3 regions of the Mesorhizobium sp. LNJC391B00 genome follow, and region 1 is predicted to be linked to each of the others. Evidence: riboswitches for the same ligand, from Rfam matches in the RefSeq annotation. Region 1 holds a riboswitch; each other region holds the start of a gene.
What was found. Region 1 has a riboswitch for thiamine pyrophosphate ahead of thiB (thiamine ABC transporter substrate binding subunit). Riboswitches for the same ligand answer to the same signal wherever they lie in the genome.
Positions count from the first base shown of each region.

Region 2: it holds a riboswitch for thiamine pyrophosphate, as region 1 does, so the genes downstream of both, X750_RS147445 (YkoF family thiamine/hydroxymethylpyrimidine-binding protein) here and thiB (thiamine ABC transporter substrate binding subunit) in region 1, are expected to answer to the same signal.
Region 3: it holds a riboswitch for thiamine pyrophosphate, as region 1 does, so the genes downstream of both, thiC (phosphomethylpyrimidine synthase ThiC) here and thiB (thiamine ABC transporter substrate binding subunit) in region 1, are expected to answer to the same signal.

Region 1 is NZ_AYWI01000011.1:1,982-12,123, reverse strand. It holds gene X750_RS141625 (amino acid ABC transporter permease) at 1-495, opposite strand, end outside; gene X750_RS141630 (amino acid ABC transporter substrate-binding protein) at 632-1,405, opposite strand; gene X750_RS141635 (RNA polymerase factor sigma-32) at 1,803-2,660, shown strand; gene X750_RS141640 (M48 family metalloprotease) at 2,753-4,159, opposite strand; gene thiQ (thiamine ABC transporter ATP-binding protein) at 4,489-5,253, opposite strand; gene thiP (thiamine/thiamine pyrophosphate ABC transporter permease) at 5,250-6,848, opposite strand; gene thiB (thiamine ABC transporter substrate binding subunit) at 7,069-8,076, opposite strand; TPP riboswitch at 8,120-8,234, opposite strand; gene X750_RS141660 (thiamine diphosphokinase) at 8,397-9,056, shown strand; gene X750_RS141665 (ABC-F family ATP-binding cassette domain-containing protein) at 9,058-10,142, shown strand, end outside.
Region 2 is NZ_AYWI01000006.1:483,599-493,740, reverse strand. It holds gene dinB (DNA polymerase IV) at 1-770, opposite strand, end outside; gene X750_RS147400 (hypothetical protein) at 1,004-1,240, shown strand; gene X750_RS147405 (hypothetical protein) at 1,395-1,802, shown strand; gene X750_RS147410 (hypothetical protein) at 2,069-2,290, shown strand; gene X750_RS1000000164715 (hypothetical protein) at 2,680-3,009, opposite strand; gene X750_RS147415 (hypothetical protein) at 3,171-3,473, shown strand; gene X750_RS147420 (DUF1236 domain-containing protein) at 3,816-4,145, shown strand; gene X750_RS147425 (hypothetical protein) at 4,244-4,459, shown strand; gene X750_RS147430 (DUF2934 domain-containing protein) at 4,552-4,791, shown strand; gene X750_RS147435 (hypothetical protein) at 4,935-5,186, opposite strand; partial or broken gene X750_RS147440 (GSU2403 family nucleotidyltransferase fold protein) at 5,437-5,841, opposite strand; TPP riboswitch at 6,037-6,149, shown strand; gene X750_RS147445 (YkoF family thiamine/hydroxymethylpyrimidine-binding protein) at 6,140-6,748, shown strand; gene X750_RS147450 (ABC transporter permease) at 7,004-7,846, shown strand; gene X750_RS147455 (ABC transporter ATP-binding protein) at 7,843-8,625, shown strand; gene X750_RS147460 (ABC transporter substrate-binding protein) at 8,622-9,629, shown strand; gene X750_RS147465 (S24 family peptidase) at 9,797-10,142, opposite strand, start outside.
Region 3 is NZ_AYWI01000006.1:31,009-41,150, reverse strand. It holds gene X750_RS149265 (thiazole synthase) at 1-621, opposite strand, end outside; gene thiS (sulfur carrier protein ThiS) at 625-822, opposite strand; gene thiO (glycine oxidase ThiO) at 791-1,792, opposite strand; gene thiC (phosphomethylpyrimidine synthase ThiC) at 1,789-3,624, opposite strand; TPP riboswitch at 3,728-3,844, opposite strand; gene X750_RS149285 (acetyl-CoA carboxylase biotin carboxylase subunit family protein) at 4,068-5,372, opposite strand; gene hemA (5-aminolevulinate synthase) at 5,942-7,153, opposite strand; gene X750_RS149295 (FCD domain-containing protein) at 8,003-8,671, shown strand; gene X750_RS149300 (SDR family oxidoreductase) at 8,683-9,435, opposite strand.

The DNA.
Region 1 (10,142 bases):
GGCGGCCAGCGACGTATCCTTGACCAGCGAGATGAAGGTGTTGGACAGCGGCGGCACGGCGACGCGGCCGGCTTGCGGCAGGATGGTACGCCGCATCGCCTGGCTCCAGGTCATGCCGATCGAATAGGCCGCCTCCCACTGGCCCTTCGGCACCGAGCCGATCACGGCGCGGATAATTTCCGAACTGTAGGCGCCTATGTTGAGGGTGAAGCCAATCAGCGCCGCCGGAAAAGCGTCCAGCAATATGCCGACCGAAGGCAGGCCGTAAAAGATCAGGAACAGCTGCACCAGAAGCGGCGTGCCGCGAAAGATCCAGACATAGAAGCGGACCACGGCAACCAGAGGCTTGGGACCGAACAGCCGCACCAGGGCGACAACCAGGCCGACGAACAGGCCGAGTGCGAACGATAGCAATGTCAGCGGTACGGTGAAGATCAACGCCGCCCACAGCAGTGTCGGCAACGAGTCCAGCATCAGGTGTAGCCAGTGCGGCACGAACGGCTCCTCCTTCACAGACCGCCGCGGTGACGGCAGTGCGATTGTGTGCTTCTCATATCATGCGAAAAACGGCGAGCCGTCAAAGACGGCCCGCCGCTATTGGTCATTGCCGGCAACCGCCGGGAGATGGTCTTTACTGCGAGACATCCTGGCCGAAATAGGTATCGGCGATCCTCTTGTAGGTGCCGTCGGCCTTGATGTCGGCCAGCGCCTTATTGATCGCCGCGACCAGCTCCGGATCACCCTTGCGCACGATGACGCCGGAATAGTCGGCGTTCTCTTCCTGCGCGGCGATCTTCACATTGGCGTCCGGCTTGTGCTTCTTGAAGTCGAGGAAAGACAGGCTGTCATTGATGGTGGCGTCGGCGCGGCCGGTGAGCAGCAGCTGGATCGACTGGTCGAAGCCGTCGGTGCCGACGAGTTCGGCGCCGTTGGTCTCGGCGAGCTTGCCGAAATTCGATGTCAACGACTGTGCCGACTTCTTGCCCTTGAGGTCGGCGAAGGTCTTGATGTCGGTGTTGTCGCCGCGCACGATCAGCACGGCCTTGGAGGCGATGTAAGGATCGGAGAAATCGTACTTGGCCTTGCGCGCGTCGGTGATGCCGACCTCGTTGATCACGGCGTCGTAGCGGTTGGCGTCGAGGCCGGCGATCAGCCCGTCCCATTTGCCTTCGAGGAACTCGACCTTGACGCCGAGCTTGTCGCCGATCGCCTTGGCGATCTCGACGTCGAAGCCGACCAGCGCGCCGGAAGCATCATGATAGGTGAAGGGCGCATAGGTGCCTTCGGTGCCGACTTTGAGGGTGCCGGCCTGCTTGATCTGGTCGAGATTGGCGCCGGCATGGCCTGATGTAACAGCCAGAACCTGAAGCGTTCCGGCGACGATGAGCGAATTGAGCCATTTCATTTCTATGTGATCCCGTCCTTGGCCGGTGTCCGGCGCTTGTGAGAGCCGGAAACTGACAGATACAGCGCAGCAAAATAAGGAACCAGATTTCAAAAAAACGGCGATCCAGAAATCAGATTCTCAAAGCAGCTCGGATCGGTGCCAATAGTCCCGATCTGCGGTGTCGATGCGCCCTGTCGGACCGCACAAAACAACCGCCATCGGCGGCGGAACCAATCCCCGGTGTGGCACGTTCATGGCTTGTTGTAGGGCGCCGCGTTTCCATTTCAAGAACCCTTGGCTGCGCTAGGCCCGAAGCAATTCCAGGAAAGTGGGAAAGCGGTTTCCTTCGGAATTGCGTCAAACAGAGATAACGGCCGCCAGGCCGTCCGAAAATGTCCGGGAGCAGGAGCGCGGCATGATCGAAGACACGGCAGGACGGACCATGGTCCGCACGGCAATGAAAGCCCCCTACCTCGAGCGCGATGAGGAACATGTTCTCGCCTTGCGCTGGAAGGAAGACCAGGATCAGCAGGCGCTGCATCAGATTACCGTCGCCCATATGCGGCTGGTCATCTCCATGGCTTCGAAATTCCGACATTACGGCCTGCCGCTCGGCGATCTGGTCCAGGAGGGCCATGTCGGGCTGCTGGAAGCAGCCGCGCGTTTCGAGCCGGAGCGCGAGGTGCGCTTCTCGACCTATGCGACATGGTGGATCCGCGCTTCGATGCAGGACTACATCCTGCGCAACTGGTCGATCGTTCGCGGCGGCACCTCTTCGGCGCAAAAGGCGCTGTTCTTCAACCTGCGGCGCCTGCGCGCCCGTCTTGCCAATGGCGCCGAGCCGATCTCCAACGCCACGCTCTACCGCGAAGTCTCGGTAGCCCTAGGCGTCTCCGAGGCCGATGTCGCGAAGATGGATTCCAGGCTTTCAGCACCTGACTCTTCGCTCAACGCACCGCTCGCCGACGAAGCTGGCACCACCGAGCGGATGGACTTCCTGATTTCGGACGATCCATTGCCTGACGAGGTCGCCGGCGACACCATCGACGTCGAACGGCGCCTGATGTGGCTGAAGACGGCGCTCCGCGCGCTCAATGCCCGCGAACTCAGGATCATCGAGGAGCGCCGGCTGAGCGACGAAGGTGCGACGCTTGAGGCGCTTGGCGAGACGCTCGGCATTTCCAAGGAGCGTGTCCGGCAGATCGAGGCCCGCGCCATGGAAAAGCTCAAGCTCGCGCTGGTGAAGCAGAATCCGGAGTTCATGGCGGCCTGAGATTGCCAGGAACGGGGTACCCCGAGTTATCTCAGAAAAGTTATCTCAGAAAAAAGCACTACGAAGGCTGGGGTTTCTGACGAAGACCGGCGCTATCTGTCCGTGACGATCTTGACCTTGTCGCCGGCCGAAACCGAGGCGCCCGGCGACATCGCGTTGAGCACGCGGAACAGATCGAGCTTGCGGTCGACGCCGACCATCTGCGCCGAAAGTGTGCCCATCGTCTGCCCGGCCTGTACCGTGACGACGCGGATATGCAGCGGCTTCAGTGCCGCCTTCTCGGCGGGGCTGAGCACGCGGAACGAACCGCTGACCGAGCGTGCCACCGGATCGAGTGTCGTGCTGGCCGAGGGGGCCGCTGTCAAAAGCCGGTAGACCTGACCGCCGGCGCGGATCACCGCAATGTCGAACTGCCAGCCATCGGCGCCGGCGTGCGCGGTCGCCGCCTGGTTGCCGTCGATCGTCTCCTGGCGCACACTGGTCTCGTCGAGACCGGCCACCCAGCCGCTTCTGATGTAGTCGGTCAGCGCACGATCCTTGTCGATCGACACACCGTCGAAGCGGATCGCCATGTCGCCGGGACCGGTCGCCGTCACCGCCGCCGCCGAATTGTCGATGATGAAGCCGTCGGGCACCGTGAACGAAACGCCGAGGCCCGGATGCAGGAAGGTCTGGCCGCGCACATAGCCCTCTTCCGGCGTGTCGCCATAGAGCAGGCCGTCTATCCCGGCCAGGAAGGAATCGCGGTCGCGGGTGCCGATGCCCGGCGCGCCGAACTGGCGGGCGTGGCGCTGCGCCAGATCAATTCGCTGCGGCGTGTTGGGGTGCGTGGCCAGGAAGTCGAGGCTGGCGTCGGTGGCGCCGCTGATCGAGCGGAAATCGGTGTAGGCCGACATCGACTGCAGGAAACGCCCGGCGGCATAGGGATCGTAACCCGCCTCGCCGATCGACTTGATGCCGATGGCGTCTGCCTCCAGCTCCTGGTTGCGCGAGAACTGCGCCAGCCTCAGCTTGCCGCGGATCAATGCCTGCTTGGCGGTCGGGCTGTCGCCCAGCACATCGGAGACCACCTTGGTCGCCAGGCCTTCCTCGGCCTCGAGCTGCTGTCGCTGCAGACCGTGATTGGCGGTGACGTGGCCCATCTCATGCGCGATGACGGCGGCGAGTTCGGCCGAATCATTGGCCAGCGCCAGCAGGCCGCGGGTGACGTAGAGATAGCCACCCGGCAGCGCGAAAGCGTTGACGTTGGGCGAATTGAGGATGGTGATGCGATAGGTCTGGGTCGGATTGGCCGACACCACGGTCAGGCTGCCGACAACCTTGGCCACCATGCGCTCGAGCTTGGGATCGGAATATTCGCCGCCATAGGTGGCAAGGATGCGCGGATGCTGTGCCTTCGCCAGTTCGGCAAGCTTGCTGTTGGCGGCGACATTGTCGACCGTGATCGGCTTGTCGGAAGGCTGGAAGCCGGATTCCTGCACTTCGGGAGGCGTGAACATCTGGCAGCTGGCCAGCGCCACGGCAAGGCCGGCCAGCGCGAGGAAGCGCACCAGCGGTCTGCGTTTCAAAGTGTCAGTGCCGGTCGGCAGCACGGCGTTCCTTCAGCTCTCGGCGCATGATTTGGACCGGGGTCCGCGCCAGCGAAAAATCGGTTTCGTTGGCAATCCTGCACACATCAAAAAACCTACAGCGTTTACGCATCCGGCCGGGTGCGGCGCTGTAGGGGCAAATCACGGCTCGTGCCGGACCAGTACTAAGCGGACCTAGCCACATCGACTGGACCATGGCAAGCAAGCGCCACATCACCTGTAGCCGGTTTGGTCGTAAATTATGTCCGCTTCCGGGCAATATCGCGTGATCCGCCCGAACTTGCGCCGATATAGCGCCGAAACGCTTCAGGGCCAGTGCCGTCGAAAAAATCGGCGGCAGGTCCCGTCGCGGCAACCCTGCCATTGTCCAGAAAAACCATCTGCTCGCCGATACGGCGAGCGTCTTCCGGCTGATGCGTGACGAACAGCACCGTCATCGCCCGCTCGGCATGAACGCCGGCCACCAGGTCGAGCATGTCGTCGCGCAGTGCTGGCCCGAGCGAAGCGAACGGCTCGTCGAGCAGCAGCACCGGCCGGTCGCGCACCAGAACGCGGGCGAGCGCCACGCGCTGCCTTTCGCCGCCGGAGAGTTCGCGCGGCAGGCGCATTTCCTTGCCGGCCAGGCCGACGCGGTCAAGCGCCTCGGCGATTGCGGCGCGATCGGCGTCGGTCAGGTTGAGCGATGGCGAGCGGCCGAGCCCGACATTCTTCTCCACCGAGAGATGAGCAAACAGATTGTTTTCCTGGAATACCATCGACACCGGCCGCGCCGAAGGCGGCTTGGCGCCGACATCGGCGGCGCCGATCAGCACGCGACCGGACTCCGGCGTCTCGAAACCAGCCACCAGATTGAGCAAGGTCGATTTGCCCGAACCACTTGCCCCCATGATGGCGGTGATCTTAGATGTATGGAATTCGACATCGAACAGGAATGACGTTTCGCCATAGCTGAACGAGACCTTGTCCAGCCGGACAGTCGTGCCTTTCTCCACAGCGGACGTCACGATCTCTCTCCCCGTCCCAGCCAGTCTGCCGCGACCACCAATGCAAGGCAGACCGCCCCGAGCAGCAAAGCCAGCCCGGCAGCATCGGCCGTGCGATAGCTGCCCATGCGCGCCAGCAGGAGATAGGGCAAGGTCTGCACCGAATCGCTGCCGAACAGCGCGATGACGCCGAGATCGCCGAGCGACAGCGCCATGGCGAAGGCAAAGCCGGTGGCCAGCGGCCGCCGGAGCGATGGCCAGTCGACCAGAAGCAGCCGGTTCCAGCCCGCAATGCCGAGCTGCGCGCACAGCTTTTCGTGGCGCTCGCTCGCCGCATCATAGGCCGGGCGCATCGCGCGGATGGCAAAGGGCATCGCCATCACCGCATTGACGGTGACGACCATGACCGGAGCGATGGCAAAGACATCGCTGACCGTGCGCAGCAGGAGAAACCAGCCGGCGCCGATGACAATGGGCGGCACGACGAGGACGAAGCCGGCGCCGGTGTCGGTGGCATGTTCGAGCAATGAACGGGCACTGGACCGGCGGCGCAGCGACAGTGCCCGCCGAGCCATGATCAGCGACAGCGACAGCGCCACCGAAAGTAGCGCCGCCGAGAGGGCGAGACCGGCGCTGGTCAGGGTCGCCTGACGCACGGCACTCTCGCCCGCCAGCCGGCCGAGATCGGCGTCGAGGCCGGACGCGACGGTGGCCGCCATTGGTCCGGCGACGAACAGCAAGGCGAGCACGATCAGGACGGCGTTGAACGCTGTTTCTGCTTTGCCGGCCAAGTGATAGCGGCGCGGCGCGACAGGCAAATTGGCGTCGCCGGTCACATTGGCGCCGAGCCGCGTCAGCGCCGGCATGACGGCAAAAGTCAGCGCGATCTGCAGCACCGTCAGCGTCACCGCCCGCGCCGGATCGAAGTCGAAACGCAGTGCCTGATAGATGGCGACTTCCAGCGTCGTCGCCGCCGGCCCGCCGCCGAGGATCAGGACGATGGTGAAGGAGGTGATGCAAAGCATGAAGACAAGCCCCGCGACGCCCGGCAGCGCGGCGCGCAGCACCGGCCACTCGATCAGCCGGAAGGCTGGCCTCGCCCCCATGCCGAGCTGGCTCGCCAGCCGCCATTGATCGGCCGGCACCGTGCCCAGCGCTTCGAGGAACAGCCGGGTGGCCAGCGGCAGGTTGAAGAAGACGTGGGCGACGAGGATGCCCGGCAGCCCATAGATGTCGGGCCAGCTCTGGCCACCGATCGCGGCGAAATAACCGGCGCGGCCATAGAGCGCCAGTATGCCCAGCGCTGCGACAATCGCCGGCAAGGCAAGGGGCACAGTAAACAGCTGCAGGATGAAGCCGCGTCCGAAGAAGCGCGGATGCCGCGACAGCGCGCGGGCGACGAACAGCGCCGGTACGACGGAAAGCAGCATCGAGAGCGCAGCCTGCCAGAGCGTGAAGCGGACAACGCGCAGGAGATAGAGGTCAAAGGCGGACGCGGCGCCGGAAAGGTCGTGCGCGCCTTCGCGGATAAGGCCGGCGAAGGCGCCACCGATCAGCAGCGCGATTGCCGCAAGCGCGACAATGCCGGCCGTGATGCGGGGGTCAGAGCGTTGCACTCTTTACCGGGCGTCGCGTTCCTTCGCGCCCCCCTCTGTCCTGCCGGACATCTCCCCCACAAGGGGGGAGACCAGCTATTTCCGCGCCCCGCTTATTCCTGCAACCTTGGCGACTGGCGAAATCGCCGACGATAGCCAATCTCCCCCCTCGTGGGGGAGATGTCCGGCAGGACAGAGGGGGGCGCCGTAGGGCACTCATCTTTCGATCATACAGCCAAAGCTACTTGCTCATCACCGCCAGCCATTCATCCACCCAGGCCTTGCGATTTGCCGCGACCTCTTCCGGGCTGAACAGCAAGGTCTTCGCCGGCTTGACCAGCCTATCAAAAGCCGGATTGAGCGGCTTGTCGGTTTTCCCGGCCGGGAACATCCAGTTGGTCTCCGGAATGACATCCTGGAATTTCGGCCCGGTCATGAAGGCCAGGAACTTCGCCGCCAGCGGGCTCTTCGCGCCCGTGGTGGTGATGCCGGCGACCTCGACCTGCAGATACTCGCCCTCCTCGAACGACGCCGCCTGGAAGCGCCCGGTGTTCTCGGCCACCATGTGGTAGGCCGGCGACGTCGTATAGGAAAGCACCATCGGCGCCTCGCCCTTGGTGAACAGGCCATAGGCCTCGCTCCAGCCAGGCGTCACCGTCAGCACTTTGCCCTTGAGTTTCGCCCAGGCTTCCGGCGCCTTGTCGCCATAGACCGACTTGACCCACAGCAGCAGGCCGAGGCCCGGCGTCGACGTCCTCGGATCCTGGATGACGATCTTGTCGGCGGCATCGCCCTCGACCAGTTCCTTCAGGCTCTTCGGCGGGCTCTTCAGCTTTTCGGTGTCGTAGACGACGGCGAAATAACCATAATCATAGGGCACGAAAGTGTCGTCGCTCCAGCCGCCCGGCACGTTGTTTTCAGCCACCGCGCCATGTCGGACAAACAGGCCGGAAGCCTTGGCTTCCGCGGTGAGGTTGGTGTCGAGGCCAAGCACGATATCTGCTTTGGTCGAGGCACCTTCGAGCTTGACGCGGTTGAGCAGCGCGACGCCGTCGGCGACCGAGACGAAGTCGACGCTGCAGCCGCACTCGGCCTCGAATTCCTTCTTCACCTGGGGGCCTGGACCCCAGTCGGCAGTGAAACTCTCATAGGTATAGATCGTGAGTTTTTCCTGCGCGCACGCAGGGCTTGCCAGTAGCGAAACAGCAAGCCCCAGCGCTGGGACAAGACGGGACAAAAAAATGCGCATCGGCGCCTCCTTCATTCGTGTTGAAAGGAATTGAGGCGTCGGGCTGTCCGAAGCGTCTAATCCCTCCGCCGGTACAAACCGGATCAGGTTCAGCGGGTTGGCGAGACTGCCTCTCAGCCGGTCCGCGAAGATCGCGTCCGGCACCCCGTTAGAGCGTTTCGACACATAGGCCCGGCCAAGGTGCCACGCAAGCGGAAGTTTGCCCGAGCATGATCCCGGAAAGTGGAATCCGTTTCCGGAAAAAGATCATGCTCCAACAAAGAGTGACGGTGCCGCTCGGCCTTCCGTTTCGTCGGCGGGGCTGGTAAGGGCCAGCGGATATGAGCACATTCACCATCCTGCTTGGCGGCGATCTCGTCCGCACGCCGCGGCTCGACCGCCAGGTCGCGGGCACGCGCGTCATCGCCGCCGACGCCGGCATCGGTCATTGCCGCCTGATCGGCCTGATGCCGGAGCTGTGGGTCGGCGATTTCGATTCTGTGCCGGCGGACCTGCCTGCCGATCTCGCCGCCGTGCCGCGGGAGGTGTTTCCTCCCGAAAAGGACAAGACCGATGGCGAACTGGCGATCGCGGCGGCATTGGAACGCGGCGCCACCAGCCTGGTGCTGGCCGGCGCTTTCGGCGGCAAGCGCGCCGACCACGCCTTCCTGCATCTGGCGCTCAGCCTTCAACTGGCAGAGACAGGCACAAAAGTGCTGTTGACCAGCGGAGCGCAGGAAGGCGCCCCTTTGCTGCCCGGCAAGGCCGGCTTCGACTATGCCGACGGAACGCTGTTTTCGGTGCTCGGCTTTTCCGATCTTTCGGGCCTCACCGTGTCCGGCGCGAAGTGGCCGCTCGACCATGTCGAGGTCGTGTTCGGCTCGTCGCTGACCATCTCGAACGAGGTCAAGTCCAACAAGACCGGGGGCGGCCTCGAAATTGAGCTCGGCCATGGCCGCGCGCTGCTGCTCGCCCACCCCTACCCCTTGCCTGAAAGCTGACATGGCCCCGCCCCTTCTCAACCTCGACGGCATAAGACTGACCTTTGGCGGCACGCCGCTGCTCGATGGCGCCGAACTGACGGCGTCCGCCGGTGACAAGATCGCGCTCGTCGGCCGCAACGGCTCCGGCAAGTCGACGCTCCTGAAGATTGCCGCCGGTCTGATCGAGCCGCAAGACGGCGAGGTCTTCCGCCAGCCTTCGGCAACGGTGCGCTATCTCCCGCAAATGCCCGACATGGACGGCTTTGCCAATGTGCGTGCCTATGTCGAGGCCGGGCTTGGGCCTGCCGACGATCCCTACCGCGCCACATATCTGATGGAGCATCTCGGCCTCGCCGGCACGGAGAACCCCAACGATCTCTCCGGTGGCGAGGCGCGCCGCGCAGCACTTGCCCGCGTCATGGCGCCCGAACCCGATATTCTGCTGCTTGACGAGCCGACCAACCATCTCGATTTGTCGATCATCGAATGGCTGGAAGAGGAGCTCGTCCGGACGTCTTCGGCGCTGATCGTCATCTCGCACGACCGTCGCTTCCTCGAACGCGTCTCGCGCGCCACTGTCTGGCTCGACCGTGGCCAGACCCGCCGCCTCGACAAGGGCTTTGGCCATTTCGAGGAATGGCGCGACCTTGTGCTGGAAGAGGAAGAGCGCGAACAGCACAAGCTCGGCCGCCAGATCGTGCGCGAGGAGCATTGGCTGCGCTATGGCGTGACGGCTCGCCGCAAGCGCAACATGCGCCGCCTGGGCGAACTGCAGACCATGCGCCAGCGTTTTCGCGGCCATCGCGGCGCCGAGGGCTCGGCCACCATGGTGGCCAGCGACGCCGCCGAATCCGGCAAGCTGGTGATCGAGGCCAAGAACATCGAGAAGAGTTTTGGCGACCTGACCGTGGTCAAGGGCTTCTCGACCCGCATCCAGCGCGGCGATCGCGTCGGCCTTGTCGGGCCGAACGGCGCCGGCAAGACGACGCTGTTGAAGATGCTTACCGGCGAGATGAAGCCCGATGCCGGCTCGGTGCGGCTCGGCACCAATCTGGAAATCGCCAGGCTCGACCAGGAGCGCGAGGCGGTCGATCCGGCCGAGAC
Region 2 (10,142 bases), on a different contig from region 1:
CCGAAGATACGCGCCTCGGCCGGCCGTCTGCCAAGCGCCGACTGCGCGCCGGCGGAATGCGACCGCCTGTGGGTTTCGAGCTTTCGCGGGTCGCGGTTCCATGCCAGCGACGACAGCTTTTCGCCGGCGGCGGGCCCGAGCAATCTTCGCAGCGCCCCACCATGCGTCTTTGCCAACTGGCCGATGGTCTCGATGCCGATCTCGGCCAGCCGCGCTCTGGTCGCCGGGCCGACGCCCCACATCAGCCCGACCGGCAGATCATGCAGGAAGGCAAGTTCGGTGTCCGGATCGACCACCACCAGGCCGTCGGGCTTGGCCACCTGCGAGGCGATCTTGGCCAGATGCTTGGTGCGCGCCACGCCGATCGAGATCGGCAGGCCGAGCTCTGCCCGGACCCGCCGACGCACCGTGGCGGCGATCTCGGCCGGCGGCCCGAACAGATGCGTGCAGCCGGCGACGTCGGCAAAGGCTTCATCGATGGAAATCCGCTCGACCAGCGGCGTGAAATCGTCGAGCACCTTGATGGCGGCGTCGCCCAGCCGCTGATAGTCGGCGAAATGGCCGCCGACGAAAATCAGTCCGGGGCAAAGCTCGCGCGCGCGTCGTCCGGGCATGCCGCCGCGCACGCCGAAAACCCTGGCTTCGTAGGAGGCGGCAAGCACGACGCCGCCGCCGACGGCGATCGGCTTGCCCCTGAGCGCCGGGTCGAGCAGCTGCTCGACCGAGGCGTAGAAGGCGTCGAGATCCGCATGCAGGATGGTGGGCTCCATCCCGACCGTTCCCTTTGCGGCGTTGCAGCATTAGCCGCGTCTGTTGTGAGAGGCGTTTTTGCCGAACAAATAGAGAACAAACAGGGCCTATTGTCAAGCGAAGCGGTTGTCGCCGGCCGGCCCGTTCCAGGTCGGGCTGTCGAGTGCTCCGCCTGGGCATCGGACCTGCGGAACATTGTCTCTCGCCTCGGCGTTCATATCCGCGACGGGACGCTGTTTTTGTGGAGGCCGGTATGGGCCAGTTCGAGATGATCGACCTCGTCAGCGTCATTGACGCCTGCACGAGCGATCGCGTTGCCGGGCACTGCGTGTCAATGGCCAGGGCGGTGGAGGAGTTGCGAGTGCTGACCGGTGATTTCGTATCGCCGGACGAGACGGTGGCCAACGCGCTGTCGGCAGTGGCGCTGGGGCGCGGCTGCGCGGTGGTGTTCGACGAGCGAGCGGGCGCCGACATCTTGCTGACGCCGTAGCGGGGCGGCGCCGGGTTATGGCAGCCAGAAAAGTCGAACAGCGTGCAAAAAGCTGTGCAGGCATGGCCCCATAAGCGGGGCGTGGAAAATTTCTGCGCGTGGGTGTATTCTCCAGGACGCAAGCGGTCGCAGACCGCATAGGGGGAGAAATGACATGCCGAGGGTTTCGGAACTCTTTTTCAAAACTGCCATCTTGTTCCTGATGTTGGGGATTGCGGCCGGCCTGCAGATGGCGATCTCGGGCGACCACGCCGCTTTTCCGGCGCACGCGCATATCAATCTGCTCGGTTGGGTGACGAGCGCCATCTTCGGCGGCTACTACGCGCTCAATCCGCAAAAGGCGGCGCGTCGCGTCGCCATGATCCACTACGGGCTCTACACTCTCGGCTTGGTGATCATGCTGCCGGCGCTGTATGTGATGCTGCAGGGAAACCCGGCGCTTGAACCGATCGTCGCCGGTGGCTCGCTCATTATCGCCGCTGCCGTTCTGGTTTTTGCTTTCGTGGTGTTTTCGCCCGAAACGGCGCGCTCGGTGTCCGGCGTGGTTCCGGCCTCTCGCTGACTGTTCGCGCGCGGCGATCAAAGTCCGACCCGCATTCGCGACCCGCGACACGGGTTGGCCAGGCCGATGGCCGCAGCCGCTGGCTGCGGTGTCTATCGCCGCGTCGGCGCTCAACATACCCGAGTCCCACCACGTATTATTTCGTGACTATTTGGCGCCGGAACCTTCCCAGATATCGCGCGTTGCGGCGACTGTATTCGCGCTGCCTTATATATAGGCAGACTTGAGTACGTCCACAGCATGGGTTGGGGGAGGAGCAGGCCACCATGTCGAACAGAGAAATCGGAACGTCGGCCTCACTGGGCCGACGCATCGCCGATCTGAAAGCCAGGATGCGAGACGCCAGCGTTACTGAACACGAGATGCAGACCTTCCAGAAGGTCGCGGCCATCATGGGGGGTGTCGAAGGCTCCCTATGCCTCGACGCCGACGACCTGATCGCGGCGTCCTTCGTCACCGAGGCGCTCGGCGATCCCGGGTCGAACTGAAGGTCAGAGCCCGTCGGCACTCAAGTGCCGGCGGGCGATGGCCCGGTTCGCAGCGTTGCGATGCTGGAGCGTGTCTGCACCGCCCGCGGCGGGGATTTCTTGCGCACTTTGAAGATTTCAGGCGAGCGGCCTCGACGGCGCTTGAATATTGGGCTTCGCCTTGTGCTTCTCGGCTGCTTCTCGGCTGTCGAAGGTGCCGAGATTGTTGCCGTCCAGCCCTTGACCACAAGGGCTAAGCCAAACCGCCAAGGCGCCTTAAACGAAGGATCCGGCCAGCCGGATCCTTCGAAATATCGCGATGCTCCGGCATCGCCTTCAGCTCATCCTTGGTCCAACTGGTGACGGCGTGGACGTCCCGGGAAACCTCTCGAAAGTCCGCGGTCGCTGCCTTACACCTCGTCGAACGGGCCGCCGCGCCTCGCCAGGTCGTGACCAATGGCGGCTTCCTCGGCGTCGTCGGGCAAGGCATCGTCACTGTCCTGGTAGGGGTTGTCGTCATCCTCCTCGGGCAATTCGCCTTCCTTCTCGACACCGGTGGTGTCCGGCAGGCTTTCCTCATCTGCTCCGTCGGGCAGGACCGTTGCGCCACGCAGCGCATCCCAATCCTGCCGGCGCGGCGTCGGCGCTTCCACCTCGTCATTGGCGATCCTGTCGCGGGCATCGTTTTTGCTCGGTGGCGCCTCGACCTCGTCATTGGGTTTTCTGTTTCGTTCTTCCATGATTGCCTCCTCCGGGCGGCTTTGCGTCGAGAAGGTGGAACTCACTTCCCGGCTGTCAGGTTCCGGCAACCACTCCATCTCCGTGGAACCAATTGCCGCCAGTCTGCTTTGCCAAGGACTAGTCTGCTTTGCCAAGGAGATGAATCCAGAGGAGCTGGACCATGAAGACTTTCCCCCTCATCCCATGCGTGCTGCTCCTGGCGCTGGCCGACCCGGCGGCTGCGCAGGACAATGGCGACCAGCACGGCCCTGCCGCGCCTTGCCAGGCGCAGCCTCAGGACGATGGTCAGAAGCCGCCGGTCGGCAATGGCGGCGGCGAATCGACCAGCACGCTCGGTCCCTGCGGCGGCGTGCTGCAGCCGCCGCCCAGTGGTGACCAGGGTATGACGCAGCCGCCGCCGGACCAGGGCAAGACGCCGGTGATCAAGCCTGGCGAGGTGCCTGGGCAGCCGCCGAAGCAATGACCTTTGCTTGAAACTTCACGGCGTGGCACGAAGGCGGTCGGTTCCGGTCTTGGCCGGGCGACGCGGTCACCGGATCAATGCCGGCGCCGGCCGCGATCGCCACCGGAATTTGGAGCCGTGCATCATCCACGTCGAAGGTCTCCTGAGGGATTGTGCTTCAATGCGAATCTTGCGGGTGCGGGTTCTGCTGGCATGACCGGGAAGCCGATCAATTTAGTCTCCGCTTGCGGAACAAGACCGTACCGGCTGCGTTTGCCTCCAGGAGCCCGCCACCTCGATCTGCGCTGTTTTCGCCTCATGCGGGAACACGGCGGAGCTCGCCAACAACGACAGGAGACGAAGATGAAAACCATCCTTATTCCCGCCGTCGCCGGGCTCGCCATGATCGCTGGTATCGGCATTGCCGCCGCCGACGAGGTCATCGTCACGCAGCCGGCACAGCAGCAGGTGATCATCACCCCGGAACAGCGCACGGTCGTGCACCAGTACGTAAAGAAACATCCGCTTGCCTCGGTCAATCTGCTCGGCGTCGAATTGAATGTCGGCACTGCCTTGCCTGACACTGTCGAGCTGCAGGAGGTTCCCGACGTTCAGTACAGATACGCCGTCGTCGACAACCATACCGTGTTGGTCGACCCCAGCACGCGCAGGATTGTCGAGGTGGTCGAGTAACGCTCGACAACCTAACCATTCATCGGTGATACGGCCCTGTCGTTCTTCCTAAAAGGGCGGCAGGGCCGAATGACGAAGATGATGAAAGGAGAATTGCCATGTTGCCGCATGTCGAGACCCCGAACTCCGCCAATGTTGCGGCGTGTTGCGACAAGTTGCTGGCCGAGCGCAACACGGCGCTGTTATCGATGAAGGAAGCGATCGCGCTCCTGCGGGAGCGCACCGGCACCGATCGTTCGGATGCCGACCTCGCGGGGCTGATCGTCAAGAAAGCGGCGCTGCTCGGCGTTGCGGTGATTTCCGACCCGCGCTGAGATGTCTCGTCACTCAAGACGCCGGCCGAATTTTCGGCTAATGTTTTCGTGGAATCTGGACCAACCGACCGGACCCAACCACGGAGGCTTAAGTGACGGACGACAAACAGGACCGCATTCGCCAGCGCGCGCACGAGATTTGGGAAAAGGCCGGCCGGCCTGAAGGCGCGCATCAGGAACACTGGGAGCAGGCCACGGCTGAAGTCGATGGCGCGGTCGCCAAGCCAAAAAAGGCGGCGAAGAAAGCTGACGCCAAGCCCGCCAAGGCAGCCGCCAAGCCAAAGGCAGCGAAGCCTGCCGCCGCAAATTCCGGCAGAGCCAAATCGAAATAAGGCCAGTCGAAATAAAGCAAGGCCGGAATTCGCTGGCCGGGCCATCCTTGGCGCCCGCCGTTCAGGCGCGCCCGAGCCTCTCAACCTGACGAATTGCGCCTGCGATGGGCAGCGCAATTCCTTGTGTTTGGCGACAGGCGCCCTCATGCCTCCCAGGCATAACTCGACAGCGCAAAGCGAATACCGGCAGCTGTCATGGCCAGTTCGCATTCGGTGATCTGGCGCAGGTGGCGCAGATAGCGCGTCACGGTCTGTGGCAGCCAGCCGGCGCAGGCCTCGACATAGGCGCGGCTGTGAACAAGGGTGCCGGTCGACAGCCTCTCGTCCTTCTCGGCAACGACTTTCAGATATTGGCGGATGAAGCGGATGTCGTCGGCGATGTCCTGGCTGGCCATTCGCCAGGCCCCGGCGAGGCGTTCGCACTGATCGAATGACAAGGGCAACATAGGGGGCGGCAATAAAGGCGGCGGCAACGACGGGGGTGACAGCAAAGGACGAGAGAGATCGGCGAAGGCAACATGGTTCGCTGTGCTCAAGGACATTCCTCTCTGCGAAAAGAGATATCGTACTTTATGTACGAATGAGCGTCAAGCCAATTTCGTACGATTGGGACGATGGAAATGAATATAGCAGCGGTCGCTTCAGCTAATCCCGCATCGTGAATCCTTCAGCAGTCGCACCAATTTCGCGGAGGGATTTCCCCAGGATGGTGTTGACTGTTTCCCTCGTGGCGGCGTCGAACAGGTTCAAGCCGCCCCGGATCGTCTCGCGCCAGTTTTCGCCCCTCTCCCACGCTTCCATGAAGGCGAAGGCAAGGTCGTCCTGGCGACGCGTGGCTTCGAGCGCTTGGGTCAGCAGGCGCGCTTGATGGAGATCCTTCTCCCGCTTGGCGCCAGCGCTCGGCCCGCGTCGCGAGGCGACGATCAGCTTGTGGATGGCGTAGCGCTGGGGCGAGGGGACCAGCACAGGCAAGCCCGAGCGATGCAGCAGCACAGTTCGGATGGGGTCGCGGATAAGGAAATCCAGAAACCGTAAGGGCTGCGCGGAGGCTCTGCCGTTTTCTTATAATTACGTTTATCAGCTTGAATTTCAACGCAGTTATAAGAAATTCGTGGAAATCTTATAACGCAACGAACTGACGAGTCGCTCTGAACGCCCGGGCGCCCGGCCCGTCTGGCCCAAAACACTTTGCCGCAGTGCCTTCAACAAACGGCTTCCCCACTGTCGCGAACAATGCTTTAACCCGCTCATCCACAGGGGTGCTCCGTATGGTCGGGGCTGAGATGAGGGCGGCAAGCCTTCGGACCCTAAAGCTGATCTGGATAATACCAGCGGAGCGAGGCGGGCGATGTTTTCAGGCGCACAGATTTCCCTTTATCCCATGACCGACGATTTCGTCGGCGTCATCCTCGGCGCGCTCGGCGCGCTCGATCCCTGGCGCGACCGGCTGCGGATCGAAACCGATGACATCTCGACCCTTATGGTCGGGCCGCCCGAGGTGCTGTTTCCCGCCATGCGCGACCTGTTCGTCGCGGCGGCCAAAAGCGGCAAGCACTGCGTGCTTTCGGCGGCGGTCTCGCGCGGCTGTCCGGGCGAGCCCGACGATCCGATCTGCCGCTCCGACGAGACCGGCGGCCCCGCCATTCCGCTGGACGAGCGCAAGATCGCCGCGATCCGCGCTGTCCAGGCCACGCCGTCGACCGGCCAGCCGGTGGCGGCGCAGTTCTCGCTCTACGTTATGGGCACGGGCGACCATATGGACGAGATCTACGGCTGCATCGATTTCCTGAAACAGTCCGGCGTCTTTGAGCGCTCAAAGAACTTCTGCACCAAATTGCGTGGCGATGCCGGTGCGGTGTTTGCCACGCTCAACGAGGCCTTCTGCCGCTTCGGCCCCGGCGCCGGCCACGTCACCCTCGACATCACGATCTCGGCGAACAGCCCGAGCGCCGTCTGAGCCGCGGCTCAAGCGTCGTTCCTCGAGGATATTGCCGTGGCTGGTTTATCTGACCCATTGCGTGGAGGAGATGCCTCTGACACCTCAGCACAAAGAGGAGGGGAGCCATTGGCGATTGGCGAAGACCGCGATGCCCACGAATCTCCCCCCTCGAGCAGGAGATGGCCGGCAGGCCAGAGGGGGTCCCAGCGCGTGGAGCGCCGACGTCCTTTTCGCATCGGCAAGGCGTGGGCGCTCTATGCGAGACGACCCCCTCTGTCGCCTTCGGCGACATCTCCCCCTCGAGGGGGGAGATTAGCCGCAGCCATCGCCAAGACCATCCCCGCCGCCTGCGCCTCCGCCCTGCTCCTCGCGGCGTGGGAGCTCTACGCCCGCTATGGTGGCGCTGCGCCCACCATGCTGCCGGCGCCGTCGCGCGTGCTGCAGCAGGCCTGGGAGCATCGCGCCGCCCTTGCCGACAACACGCTGCCCACCATCCGCGCCACATCAGCCGGCTTCGCCTGCTCGTTGGTCGCTGCCTTCGTGCTTTCGGCGCTGGTCGATTTCTTGGCCCCGCTGCGCCGCGCGCTGTTTCCGCTGCTGATCGTCAGCCAGACCTTGCCGCTGGTCGCGATCGCGCCGCTCATCGTGCTGTGGTTCGGCTTCGGGCTGATGCCAAAAATCCTGCTTGTGGCGCTCGTTACCTTCTTCCCGATGATGGTGGCGCTGGTCGAGGGTTTTGCCGCGACCAGCAAGGCGATTTCGCAGATGCTCGCCACCATGGGGGCAGGGCGCTGGCGCATCTTCTGGCTGGCGCGCCTGCCTTCGGCGCTGCCCTATTTCTTCGCCGGGCTGCGCATCTCCATCACCTACGCCGTCGTCGGCGCGATCTTCGCCGAATATGCGGGGGCGGCGAAGGGGCTGGGCATCTACATGCTCAATGCCAAGAACAACTTTCGGCCCGATCTGGTGCTCGCCGCGGTCGCCGTCAGCGCCGCGCTCACGCTTGTCTTGTTCGCCATTGCGGTGCTCGTCCAGCGCTTCGCCATGCCTTGGGAGAATGCAGGGAGCGAAAGCCGCGACGGCAAGGTTGAAGCTGCAGAAGAGAACCGTCAATGACGCGGCTCGAACTCCGGGACATCAGGAAGAACTTCGGCGCGCTTGAGGTGCTCGCCGGCATTTCGCTTCATGTCGCGGCCGGCGAGTTCGTCTCCATCCTCGGCCCTTCCGGCGCCGGCAAGTCGACGCTGTTCCAGTTGCTGACCGGCGCGCTGAAAGGCGAGGGCGACATGCGCTTCGACGGCGCGCCATTGCAGGGCAGCCCCTTCGCCTTCATGCCGCAGCGCGACGCGCTGATGCCGTGGCGACGCGTCATCGACAATGTGACGCTGGGGCTGGAGGTGCAGGGCATGAAGCGCCGCGAGGCGCGCGCGTCCGTTGCGCCATTGTTCGCTGAGTTCGGCCTTGCCGGTTTCGAGCGCGCCTGGCCGGCCGAGCTTTCCGGCGGCATGCGCCAGCGCGCCGCCCTTTTGCGCACCGTGGTGCAGCAGCGCGACATGCTGCTGCTCGACGAGCCCTTTGGCGCGCTGGATGCACTGACCCGCGCGGGTATGCAGCGCTGGCTGGAAGGCATGTGGCAGCGCCACCGCTGGACCGCGCTGCTGATCACCCATGACGTGCGCGAAGCCGTCTACCTCTCCGATCGAATCTATCTGATGTCGGCGCGGCCGGCCCGCATCATCGGCGAGATTGCCGTGCCGCTGCCGCGCCCGCGCACCACCGGCAGCGATGCCGCGCGCCAGGCCGCCGCGCTCGAAGCCGACATCCTCGACACGCTGCTCAATCCCGGGACTGACCGGGGCTTGTTTCCGCAGACCGCTCAAAGGAGTTTTTCATGACCGAATTCACACGCCGGCAGGCTTTGCTGCTGACGCTGGCCGCCGGATTGCCGCTGGCCTCGCGCGCTCATGCGGCTGCGCAAAAAATCACCGTCGCGCTCGACTGGACGGTCAACACCAACCATGTCGGCCTGTTCGTTGCCCGCGACAAAGGGTTCTACCACGAGGCCGGGCTCGATGTTGAGATCCTGCCCTATGGCGATACTGGCGCCGGCACGCTGGTCGCCAACCGCATCGCCGATTTCGGCATTGCCGGCGTCGGCCTGTTCACCCAGCGGGCTGCCGGCGCCGATCTCAAGGCGGTCTACGCCGTGGTCCAGCAGGAGACCGGCCGGTTGGTCTTCAACGCGGATCGCGGCGAGATCAAGAGTCCCAGGAATCTCGACGGTCTGACCTATGGCGGCTTCGGCAGCGCCTGGGAAAACACGCTGATCTCGACCATCATCCGCCACGATGGCGGCAAGGGCGTTTTCGAGACGGTGACATTAGGCACCTCGGCCTATGAGGCGCTGGCCAACGGCTCGGTCGACTTCACGCTGGAGGTCTCGACCTGGGAAGGCGTCGCTGCCGAGTTGAAAGGCGTCAGGCAGCGCGGCTTCCGCTACGCCGACTACGGCGTGCCCGACGAGCACACCACCTTGATCGCCTCCAGTGATGCCTATCTCCAGGCAAATCCAAAGGCGGCGTCATCCTTTCTCGAGGCGACGCGCCGTGGCTATCAGTTTGCGGTCGATCATGCGCAAGAGGCTGGCGACCTGCTGATCGCGTCCAACAAGGACGCGCTGACCGACCCGGCGCTGATCCACGCTTCGCTGAAGATGCTCGTCGACGGGCACTTCCTCAGAAGCCAGGCCGGCGTCATCGGCACCATCGACAAGGCCAAGATCGAGGCGATCGGAACCTACCTCTTCAGGGCCGGCATTCTGCTTGACGCCGATGGCAAGGGGCTGAAAGAGCGGCCGGATTTCGGGGGGTATTTTACGAACGAGTTTTTGGGCGCGTAATCTCCCCCCTCGGGAGATGTCGCCGAAGGCGACAGAGGGGGTCGGTACGTCCTGACGCGACTTCCTATCGCGGACAGAGGACGTCAGCGCCTTACGCGTGCGACCCCCTCTGGCCTGCCGGCCATCTCCCCCTCGAGGGGGGAGATTGCGCCTCACCGCCTTCTCCCTCACATATCGATCATCGAGCGCTTCACCCGGCCGATGATGGTGATGGCGCCTTCGAGCGCCGGCGGCGGGATGTCCATGTAGGAGGCCGGCTGGAAGGGCGGGTTCTCGTTGGGGCGGTAACGCTTGTAGGTGGCCTGGCCGGATTCGTCCGAAATGACGTAGCAGCCATTGGTCACCAGCCGCTTGTCCCTGAGGTTGACGAAGATGATCGAATCCGGTGGCGAGATCTTGTTCATCGACGGGCCGTCGACGCGTAGCGCAATCCATTGGCCCTGCTCCAGATCGGTGGTGGGGATGGTCGGATAGTCGCTGAGATTGACCACCATGTCCTGGCTGCCGAGTTCG
Region 3 (10,142 bases), on a different contig from region 1:
GGTGTTCAGGAGTACGGCGTCAAAGCCGAGCTCCATGACGGTTGCCGCGTGCGATGGCCGTCCGAGCCCCGCATCCACGATCAGCGGAACATCAGGGAAATGTCCGCGCATCGAGCGCAGCGCCGTGATGTTGATCGGTCCGAGAGCGGAACCGATCGGCGCGCACCACGGCATCAACACCTTGCAGCCCGCCGCAAGCAGCCGCTCGGCAACGACAAGGTCGTCGGTGGTATAGGGGAAGACCGCAAACCCGTCCTCGCACAGGATGCGGGCGGCTTCGACCAGACCGAACACATCCGGCTGCAGCGTGTCGTGGTTGCCGATCACTTCGAGCTTGACCCAGTTCGTACCGAAGACTTCGCGCGCCATTTGTGCGGTCGTGACCGCTTCCTTGACGGAGTGGCAGCCAGCAGTGTTGGGCAGGATTCTGACACCAAGCGAGCGGATCAACGACCAGAATTCTTCGCCAGCCCTGCCGCCTGCCATTTCACGGCGCAACGAGACGGTCACCACCGCCGTGCCCGATGCCCTGACTGCATAGGCAAGGATGGCCGGCGAAGGATATTGAGCCGTGCCAAGAAGCAGGCGGGAGGGAAGCTCGGCTCCATAAAGCTCGATCATGGCCTAGCCGCCCTGCATGGGCGAGAGGATTTCGATCCGGTCGCCGTCGTTCAATTGGAATTCCGCCCGGTTGGCTTTGTGCACGAGGTCGTTGTTGACGGCGGTCGCGAGCCAATCGCCCTCATAGTCAAGTGCGGCAAGCAGCTCGGCCAGCGTGGTGGCGGCAACCTCATGCGCTTCGCCGTTGACCATCAGTTTCATGAGCAAGCTCCTTGGTTCTGTCTTGACTGAAAACCAGGTCGGCAGCCTGGCGCGCCATGGCGGGAGCCAGGAGAAAACCGTGACGATAGAGCCCGTTGATCGCGATGATTTCACCCTTGGTTTCGACGCGCGGCAAATTGTCGGGAAAGGCTGGGCGGACGCCGACACCGGTTTCAACGATCTCGGCCTCGCCAAGGGCCGGGTGGAGGGCATAGGCGGTACCCAGCAGTTCCATCATCGAACGCGCCGTAACCGGTCCGACGGACTGGCTTTCAATCATCGTCGCACCAACCATGAAACGGTGGTCGGTGCGCGGCACTGCATAGAGTGGAAAGCGCGGATGCAGCAGCCTGACGGGGCGCGACAGCGAGATATCAGGGGTGCGCAGGGTGAGCATTTCGCCGCGAACGCCGCGCAGCCAGTCATTTTGCGCCGCCATTCCCGTACAGTCGATCTGACGATCGAAACCAAAAACATGCCGGGCGTCGGCGCCGAAGTGGAATTCAACACCCATGGCCGCGAGCTTGTCATGAAGTGCTGCCATCGCCTGGCGCGGATCAAGATGGCCCTCAGCGGGGAAGAGCAATCCGCGGCGGAAGCGGCCGGCTAGGTCGGGCTCCAGCAAGGCAATTTCATCTTCCTCGACGCGCCGATAGCCCGTCGTGCGGCTGGCGAACCGGTCGAGCTCGCCCGCATCGCGCGGCGCGGCCAAGACCAGAGTTCCCCGTCGTGCTACCAAGCCGGGCGTTGCGGCGTCCCACCAGTCGGCGGCGTCGCGTCCGAGATCCAGCACCGGCTGCTCGGCGCTTTCACGCTCGCACCATGGCGCCAACATGCCACCGGCGAACCACGACGCATTGCCGCCAAGGGCAGGCCTTGTCTCGGCAACGGTAACCACCGCGCCGCGTGCGGCGAACTCGAAGGCGGCGGTGAGGCCGGCAACGCCGGCCCCTTTGACCAAGACCTTCATGATGGCTCACGTGGCTGAGGTATGAGCGGTGCGCCGGTCTCGTCCGCCGGCAGGTAGAGATCGCCGCCCTCGCGGTACTTCGCCGCCATCGCCGCCATGCCCTCTTTCTGTGCCTCGGCGCGGATGTCGTGAGAGATACGCATGGAGCAGAATTTCGGCCCGCACATCGAGCAGAAATGCGCCACCTTGTGCGCCTCCTTGGGCAAGGTCTGGTCGTGGAAGGACCGCGCGGTTTCCGGGTCGAGCGACAGGTTGAACTGGTCCTCCCAGCGGAACTCGAAGCGCGCGCGCGAAAGCGCATCATCCCTGACTTTCGCTGCCGGATGGCCCTTCGCCAGGTCGGCGGCGTGGGCGGCTATCTTGTAGGTGATCACGCCGATCTTGACGTCGCTGCGATCGGGAAGGCCGAGATGCTCCTTGGGCGTGACGTAGCAGAGCATGGCGGTGCCGAACCAGCCGATCATCGCGGCGCCGATGCCTGAGGTGATGTGGTCGTAGCCCGGCGCGATGTCGGTCGTCAGCGGTCCGAGCGTATAGAACGGCGCCTCGTCGCAGACGGCGAGTTGCTTGTCCATGTTCGCCTTGATTTTGTGCATCGGCACGTGGCCAGGCCCCTCGATCATCACTTGGCAATCCTTCGCCCAGGCGATCTGCGTCAGCTCGCCGAGCGTTTCCAGCTCGGCGAACTGCGCCGCGTCGTTGGCATCGGCGATCGAGCCTGGACGAAGGCCGTCGCCGAGCGAGAAGGAGACGTCGTAGGCTCTGGCGATCTCGCAGATCTCGGCGAAGTGCTCGTAGAGGAAGCTTTCCCGGTGATGGTGCAGGCACCATTTGGCCATGATTGAGCCGCCGCGCGAGACGATACCCGTCACCCGGTCGACGGTCAGCGGGATGTAATGCAGCCGCACGCCGGCGTGGATGGTGAAATAGTCGACGCCTTGCTCGGCCTGTTCGATCAGCGTGTCGCGGTAGACCTCCCAGGTCAGATCCTCGGCAATGCCGCCGACCTTTTCGAGCGCCTGGTAGAGCGGCACCGTGCCGATCGGCACCGGCGCGTTGCGCACGATCCAGTCGCGGATGTTGTGGATGTTGCGGCCGGTCGACAGGTCCATCACCGTATCGGCGCCCCAGCGGATCGCCCACACCATCTTTTCGACCTCTTCCGCCATCGACGATGTGACGGCGGAGTTGCCGATATTGGCGTTGATCTTGACCAGGAAATTGCGGCCGATGATCATTGGCTCGCTCTCGGGATGGTTGATGTTGGCGGGAATGATCGCCCGTCCGCGCGCCACCTCGTCACGCACGAATTCGGGCGTGACGAAATCGGGCAGCGTCGCGCCGAAAGCCTCGCCGTCGCGCTCAAGCTTGCCGCGCAGGATCTCGCGACCAAGGTTCTCGCGAATGGCAACGAACTCCATTTCGGGTGTGATGATGCCGGCGCGCGCATAGGCAAGCTGCGTCACCGCCTTGCCTGCTTTGGCCCTGAGCGGTCGGTGGCGGATGGGAAATTCCGGCGTCAGGCGTTCGCCCGTCGCGAATCCGTTGTCCTCCGGCCGGACATGGCGGCCGTCACAGTCCTCGACATCGCCGCGCGCCAAGATCCATTCGTGGCGAAGCCGGGCGAGGCCCTTTTCGATGCTGGTTTCGACAGCCGGATCGGTATAGGGGCCCGACGGATCGTAGACGGTAACGGGCGGCTCGCCGGCTGTCGGATGGACGGAGATTTCGCGCATCGGCACCCTGATCTGTGGGTGGAGAGCGCCCGGCTTGTGGATCTTACGCGAGGCGGGCAGCGGTCCCGTCGAGACGGCGGGGGTGAGGGCATTCATCTTGAGGCTCCTTTGCTCTTGCATTGGAGACCCAGTTCTGTGCCGGAAGGATGAAAAGACGCTTCTGTCGACCTGCCGAAACAGGACCTCGGGCGTAAACTCCCGCAAAGCGCTTGCACCGTCCCTACGCCAGTATGAACTGGATCAGGTTCAACGGGTCACTGCGCCGCGAAAGCCAGCAGTATCTCAGCCCCTTGCCGGGACTCCCCTGGTGAATGCCTCAGGTTGAACGGGCCGGGGTTGTCTTGTCAAGCGCATGTTCGTCCTGCGGCGGCGGTGGGCGGCAATCAAATTGGGCCCAAATTGGGCCGACGGCCTCGCCACGGGTCGCGGAGAAGTTCCGCGGGAGATAGGGCAGGTGTGGCCAAAGCTGCATTTGCCTCGTCAAACTTGATGTGACATTGACGTAGACGGAACTGCTGCGTTTCAAGGATCTTAAGCCGTCAATGCCTGATCGGAACAGAACTGGTGGGCCGCCCGAACGCCCCACAAACATCGTGCTCTCGATCACCTCCTATTGTCGCCGGAAAAGGGGTGATCGACCAATCGATCAAGTCGACCGCTCGCTGAAGGGCGCCCTCGGTTTCAGCACGGCTGGGCGAAGTGGCAATGACATGTCCAATCCAGTCTCGGAAATCCCCCTTCCTGACGATCGGTGTCTTGGGTTCAACATTCAATTTGACCTCGGCCACACCTGATATAGCAGCTGCCTGAGTGTCGCCACCAATCCAGTCCAGGGTGCCATCTTGATCAGGAAGCAGGAATCGCGCGGCCGCAGTATGTGAATGCTTTTTGCGCAGATCCCATTCCTCGCCAATGACAAGCTTGATGTGCTCGGTGACGAGGTCGACACCGTAAGCTAACTGGACCAGTTGAGGGTCGGGCGCGCCACTAAGACGCGGATTGACTTCAATGACAACTGGACCGCGTTTCGTGCACCGGAGTTCAATGTTAGTTGGCCCCCAGCCAAGGCCGAGAGCCCGCAAACAGCTCAGCGAAACATCGGCGATGCGCTCACGCTCCTGATCGGTTAGCAGGGCCGGATATGTCACCTCACGTATGACGAAATGGGGGAGGGGACCAAAGTCATTGGCGCAAATCGCAACGACCTCATTCCCCATAACATTAATGCTATAGAACGGGCCCTGTGCGAATTCTTCGACGAGTATTTTCGGTGTAGACCGCCATATGTGCTTTCCGCCCAATAGATAGGTCGTATGTTCGGCTACGTCTTCGAGGCTGCGGCACAATCGGACACCGATGCTGCCGCTGCCTACTGCCGGCTTAAGAATCACGGGCAGGCCGATCTCTGCAGCCGAGCTTTCTACCTCCGCCGCATTCGTTGCCAACCGATAAGCCGGTATTGGAACGCCGGCCTGCGCGAGGAGTTGGCGTTGCTTGAATTTGTCGCAGCTTCGTTCAATCGATTCAGGGTTCGGTCCCGGTAGATCGAAATGCCGGCAAAGCTTGCCAACTGTCGCATAGATCGATTCATGGTCCCCGGCAAAGCCAGTAATGCCAGCAATGTCGTGGGTAGCACGCAGCCGCGAAGATTCGCGGACCAACGCTTCGAGATTGCCAGTGTCGACACGGATTGCCTCAACGTTTTCCGCCGAAAGATAGTCGTACCGAGGTGGATCAGCCGTCAGAGTAATTGGATGAAGACCAAGACACTGAGCCGCTTGGACGTATAGCTGACCAGTACCCCTATGGCCTTCGACCAATATGAGCGCTCTTCTTCTTACCATTGCTGTTAATCCCGATGTTGCGTGCTGGCGGCGGTCCGAGGGTACCGGCGTCACTTTTATGGCCGTGCCGGACCTCAGACTCGCGGTGCCGTACCATTGTCAACGACTGACGGTTGTAAAAATCTTGTAAATTGATTTGAAGGATCTGTTGCAGCGTTGTTGATTAGGGCGGCGTCGGAGGCTTGCTCCGTTCAAACCAGGTTAGCTGGGGTTGGTGTGTGATCCCGTGGGCCTGGGCGTGACCTACCCCTCGGGTAGGCACGCCAAGCCACATCAAACTCGCAGCACAAGAACATGCGCTCTGGTCATACCGGCTCATGGTGAGCCCTGAATCTGGAACCGGCCCGATGTGTAAGCAGCGAGTCGTCAAACGGCCCCATTCAATCATGGAGTCACATCATTTAAGATCGCGAAAGCTGTCATTGCGGGTTACGGAACTGCTTTCCGTTGACATTCGAAGATGCGATCGGGCGTCAGAACCGGATCGCGGACCGCCGCTTCCACCTCGGCGAGCCCGGCTGATATAATCAGGTCTGAGGCTGCGCGCCCTGTCGTTCCCAGCATTTACATTAGGCAGCCTTGCCAAGATTGTCCCGCTGCAGAACCTGCCTGAGCGCATCGACGAACGTCCGAATATCTGTCGTACTATGGGCAGGCGTAACCGTCACCCTGAACCGCTCGGTTCCCACCGGAACACTCGGCGCCAGAATTGGCTGAACGTATATTCCATGCTGATCTAGAAGCTGGCGGGACGCTTCCTTGCAACGGAATGGATCACCAATAAGCACAGGAATGATGTGGCTTCGGGTCGGCATGACGGGGATGCCCGCCTCTTTCAGCAGTCCGACTAAAAGTTTCGTTTTCCGGTGCAGATCAATTCGTTCTGAATCTGAATCGCGAAGATGGCGCAGCGCTGCCAGCGCACCAGCCGCTAGGGCTGGCGCAAGCGCCGTGGTGAAAATGAAACCGATCGAGAAGCTTCGTATGCTATCAACAATGGAGGCAGGTCCGGTCACATAACCCCCCATCGAGCCGAACGCCTTACCTAGCGTTCCTTCGATGATGGTTGGACGATCCATGATGCCAAGTTCCGCGGCAATGCCGGCGCCTTTCGGACCGTACATTCCCGATGCATGAACTTCATCCAGAAACGTCATTGCGCCAAATTCGTCCGCCATGTCACAGATATCTTTGATCGGTGAAATGTCACCGTCCATTGAATATACCGATTCAAAAACAATGATCTTGGGTCTTGCAGGATTTACACTGCGCAGAAGCTCCCGCAAATGCGCAACGTCGTTATGCCGGAAGACGCGCTTTTCGGCCCGGCTGTTGCGGCATCCACTAATAATTGAAGCGTGGTTGTGCTCGTCAGAAAAAATAATTGTGTCCGGCATCAAAGATGCCAATGTACTCAATGATGAATCGTTTGAGCTGAAGCCGGAAACAAAAATCAATCCTGCTTCCTTATTGTGGAAACCTGCAAGCTCCCGCTCGAGCAACACGTGATAATGGTTGGTGCCACCAATGTTGCGGGATCCTCCCGATCCTGCGCCGTTGGCATCGATGGCGCGCTTCATTGCCGATAGCACTTTGGGGTGCTGCCCCATACCGAGATAATCATTAGTGCACCAAATGGTTATCTCTTTTCGGCCGTCGGGCCTATTGAGCCAGGCCTTTGGGAAGTTGCCAGACTGACGCTCCAGATCGGCAAATTCACGATACCCGCCACGGCCTTTGAGTTGCTCGATTCTTCCGGCGAAATACTGCACATAATCCAAATCAATCTCCTGTTGGGAAGCCGTTTTTCGGCGCGCTCAGTGCTGCTTCACAGCGCACCTGCGCCGGCCCATCGCGTCGCATCCCTCGACAAGCACCAGCAAGATTGGATTTCGACTACGCGCTTGATCTTGCGGGGGTTTCGGCCGCTCCAGCTAATTCGGGTAACGCGCCCCAAAGTGCAAGTGAAGAGAATGTTAAATCTATTTGTTACTGAAATGTTTGAAATTGCATAGTGTCGCAAGGGATTTCATAATTCTGGCCAGTCGTCGTTCGATTCCTGTCGCGGCCTTGTCAGAGCTGCGCTCGGCGGGCTTTCGGCCCGAGAGCCGCAATGCGCGAGGGCCGCGTCTTGTCGCGCAACAGCCCTTGAAGCCCTTCGGCGGCGAAACGCTCTGCAAACGCCATACGCAGCTTTTGGACTTGCTGGCCTGCCGGATCATCTTGACGGTGCCGACGTCATCGTCGGTCCAGCCGGTTCGGAGTCGCCTCAGAATCGGAAATTTCTGCCCATCAGACTGGAAATTGACATGTAAGCTTCCCGGCTCCTTCAGATGTCATCATCTCTCGCACACCAACTCATGCCACGCAGATGAGATCGCGCCTTTTTCTGTCGTCACATTCCATTGTCAGAATCGGAAAAGAAGGGTCTCCTTGTTTTTATATGAAACAAAATTTCACAAATAATTATGAAAACCGACATGTTTGCTGCAGACAATTAACGTGCACGTACTTGTCTGCCGCTGAGTAACAAAATATAGGCAGCGATTATAACTTATAAACGTAGTGAAACGCGTCAATCGACATTTCCGTACATCTGCAGCAGAGACGAGGGGAGTCCCATGGGCCCTATGAAGATGCAGCCCGAGGAGATGGGCAGCCTGTCCGCGCGGATTTACAGCAAGGTGCGGGATGGCTTGATCATCGGCAATTTCGCGCCGGGCGATCGTCTCCTTATGCAGGATCTTGCCGAGCAGCTCGGAACCAGCATTACGCCGGTGCGCGAAGCCTGTCTGCGGCTCGTCAGCGAGCAGGCGCTCGAGTTGCGCTCCGGCAGGTTCGCCGCGGTGCCAGACCTCAGCCGCGCCCGCTACATTCAGATCAAGCTGATCCGCGTGGCACTTGAAGGGCTTGCGGCAGAACACGCTGCCGACCATTTTGCCCCCGCCGATCTCGAACAGCTTGAGACCTTCCGCGCCTCATTTGTAGAGAGCCATAAGGCCGGTAATATCAAGGAAGCGCGATCCTCCAATCGCGCTTTCCACTTCGGCGTCTACCGCCTGTCGCGTATGCCGATGCTGATCGGACAGATCGAAAGCATGTGGGCCTCGATGGGTCCAATCCTTAACGTTTACGATCGGGAAATTCCGCGCGGGTACACCGGCGCGGAAGAACATGACCATCTCATCGAGGCCTTGAGGGCTGGCGACAGGAAGAGGGCCCGCGAAGCGATCGAGAACGACATCCAGCGAGGCTCACATGGTTTTCTGCGCTATTTCGACGAGCGCGGCTCCGGCTGAGCTGAATTGCCCTAAGCACCATCGATCTGCGCGACGCGCGGTGTGCGCAGGCCGGCTGTTTCCCCGCCGTCTACAGTCACGACCGTGCCGTTGACATAGCTCGATTGATTCGAAAGTAACCAAGCGACCACATCAGCGATCTCTTCAGGGGCACCGAAGCGGTTGGCAGGGATCCGCAGTTCGAGCTGCTTCTTGCGCAGTGCATCGCTTATGATGTTGCCCATCATGCGTGTTTCGATCTGGCCGGGGCAGACAGCGTTGAAGCGGATCTCCTCGCCGAACTCCAGCGCGAGTGCCTGCGTCAGCCCGATGACCGCGGCCTTTGAGGCGCAGTAGGCAGCGAGCCCTTCTTCGCCCGTCTTTCCGGCGATGCTGGCCATGTTGACGACTGAACCCCTCCCGAGCCGCAAGCCGTCCAGCGCATGACGGATGAAGAAAAAGACGCTGCGTGCATTAACCGCAAGGATCTCATCCCAATCGTCCTGGGTGGCGGTGGCGAAGGCAATGCGCTTCGACATGCCGGCATTGTTCACGAGCCCCGCGAGCCGGCCGTTGCCAAGTTCAAGCGCACGGTCGACGACACGGCGGCAATCGTCTTCACGGATGATGTCACCGGCAACGAACGTGACACCGTGATTGGCGCGTTCGAGCGCCGCGCCCGCTTCTGCATCTCGGCCGGTCGCCACCACTCTGGAACCGGCAGACGCAAGTTTCTCCACGCAGGCCCGCCCAATCCCGTGCGTGGCGCCTGTTACGATGATCATTCCAATTCACTCCATTGCGTATTTGGCAACCGCACAGTTTGGGGGGCTCGCTTTTGGGCCAATCCCCGCCCCATCAAATCATGACGAACAACGTTGTCGTCACCTAGGATCAGTGGATCAAGTTGTGACGCAGGTTAAAGCCGGTGGACTGGCCCAAGCGCCGGGCCGTCGGCCCAACGGCTAGATTGGCGATACTGCGCATGTGGCCATGTCTTTCCTCGCGTGATGGGGTGTTCCCTAGAAGCGGAGCAATATGCGGGTGTGACGACCGATAAGGCGGACCGGCTATTCCGATAGGGACATCCATACTGTCGCATGACCGACTCGTCACCCCCGCAAGGCCAGTAATGCCAGAAGTGCTGCACAATACGCCAAGAACGCACACCGACCAATCAGTGTTTCGACTGTTCGCCGCACACGGGATCGGCCTCTCAGCTGGCAAAACCATGTCGCAATGGCTGGACGTGCATCGCGATTTACGAGCCTGGTGACGCGGGACTTGCGCCGGCACGCCATCAAGGGAACCGGCCGCGACGGCTTGCCGGCGGGGGCTGTGCTGCCCTGCCCCTGCTCAGCAGCACCACCCACTAAGCATCGGGAACCCGCGTTCCATTTAGAAGCCTCCACGTTGCGGGCCTTTGCCCGGCTGCCGGGAGAATGAAGTCGCAAGACAACACCCGCAATCCGGGCGCCGACCTCTAGGAACA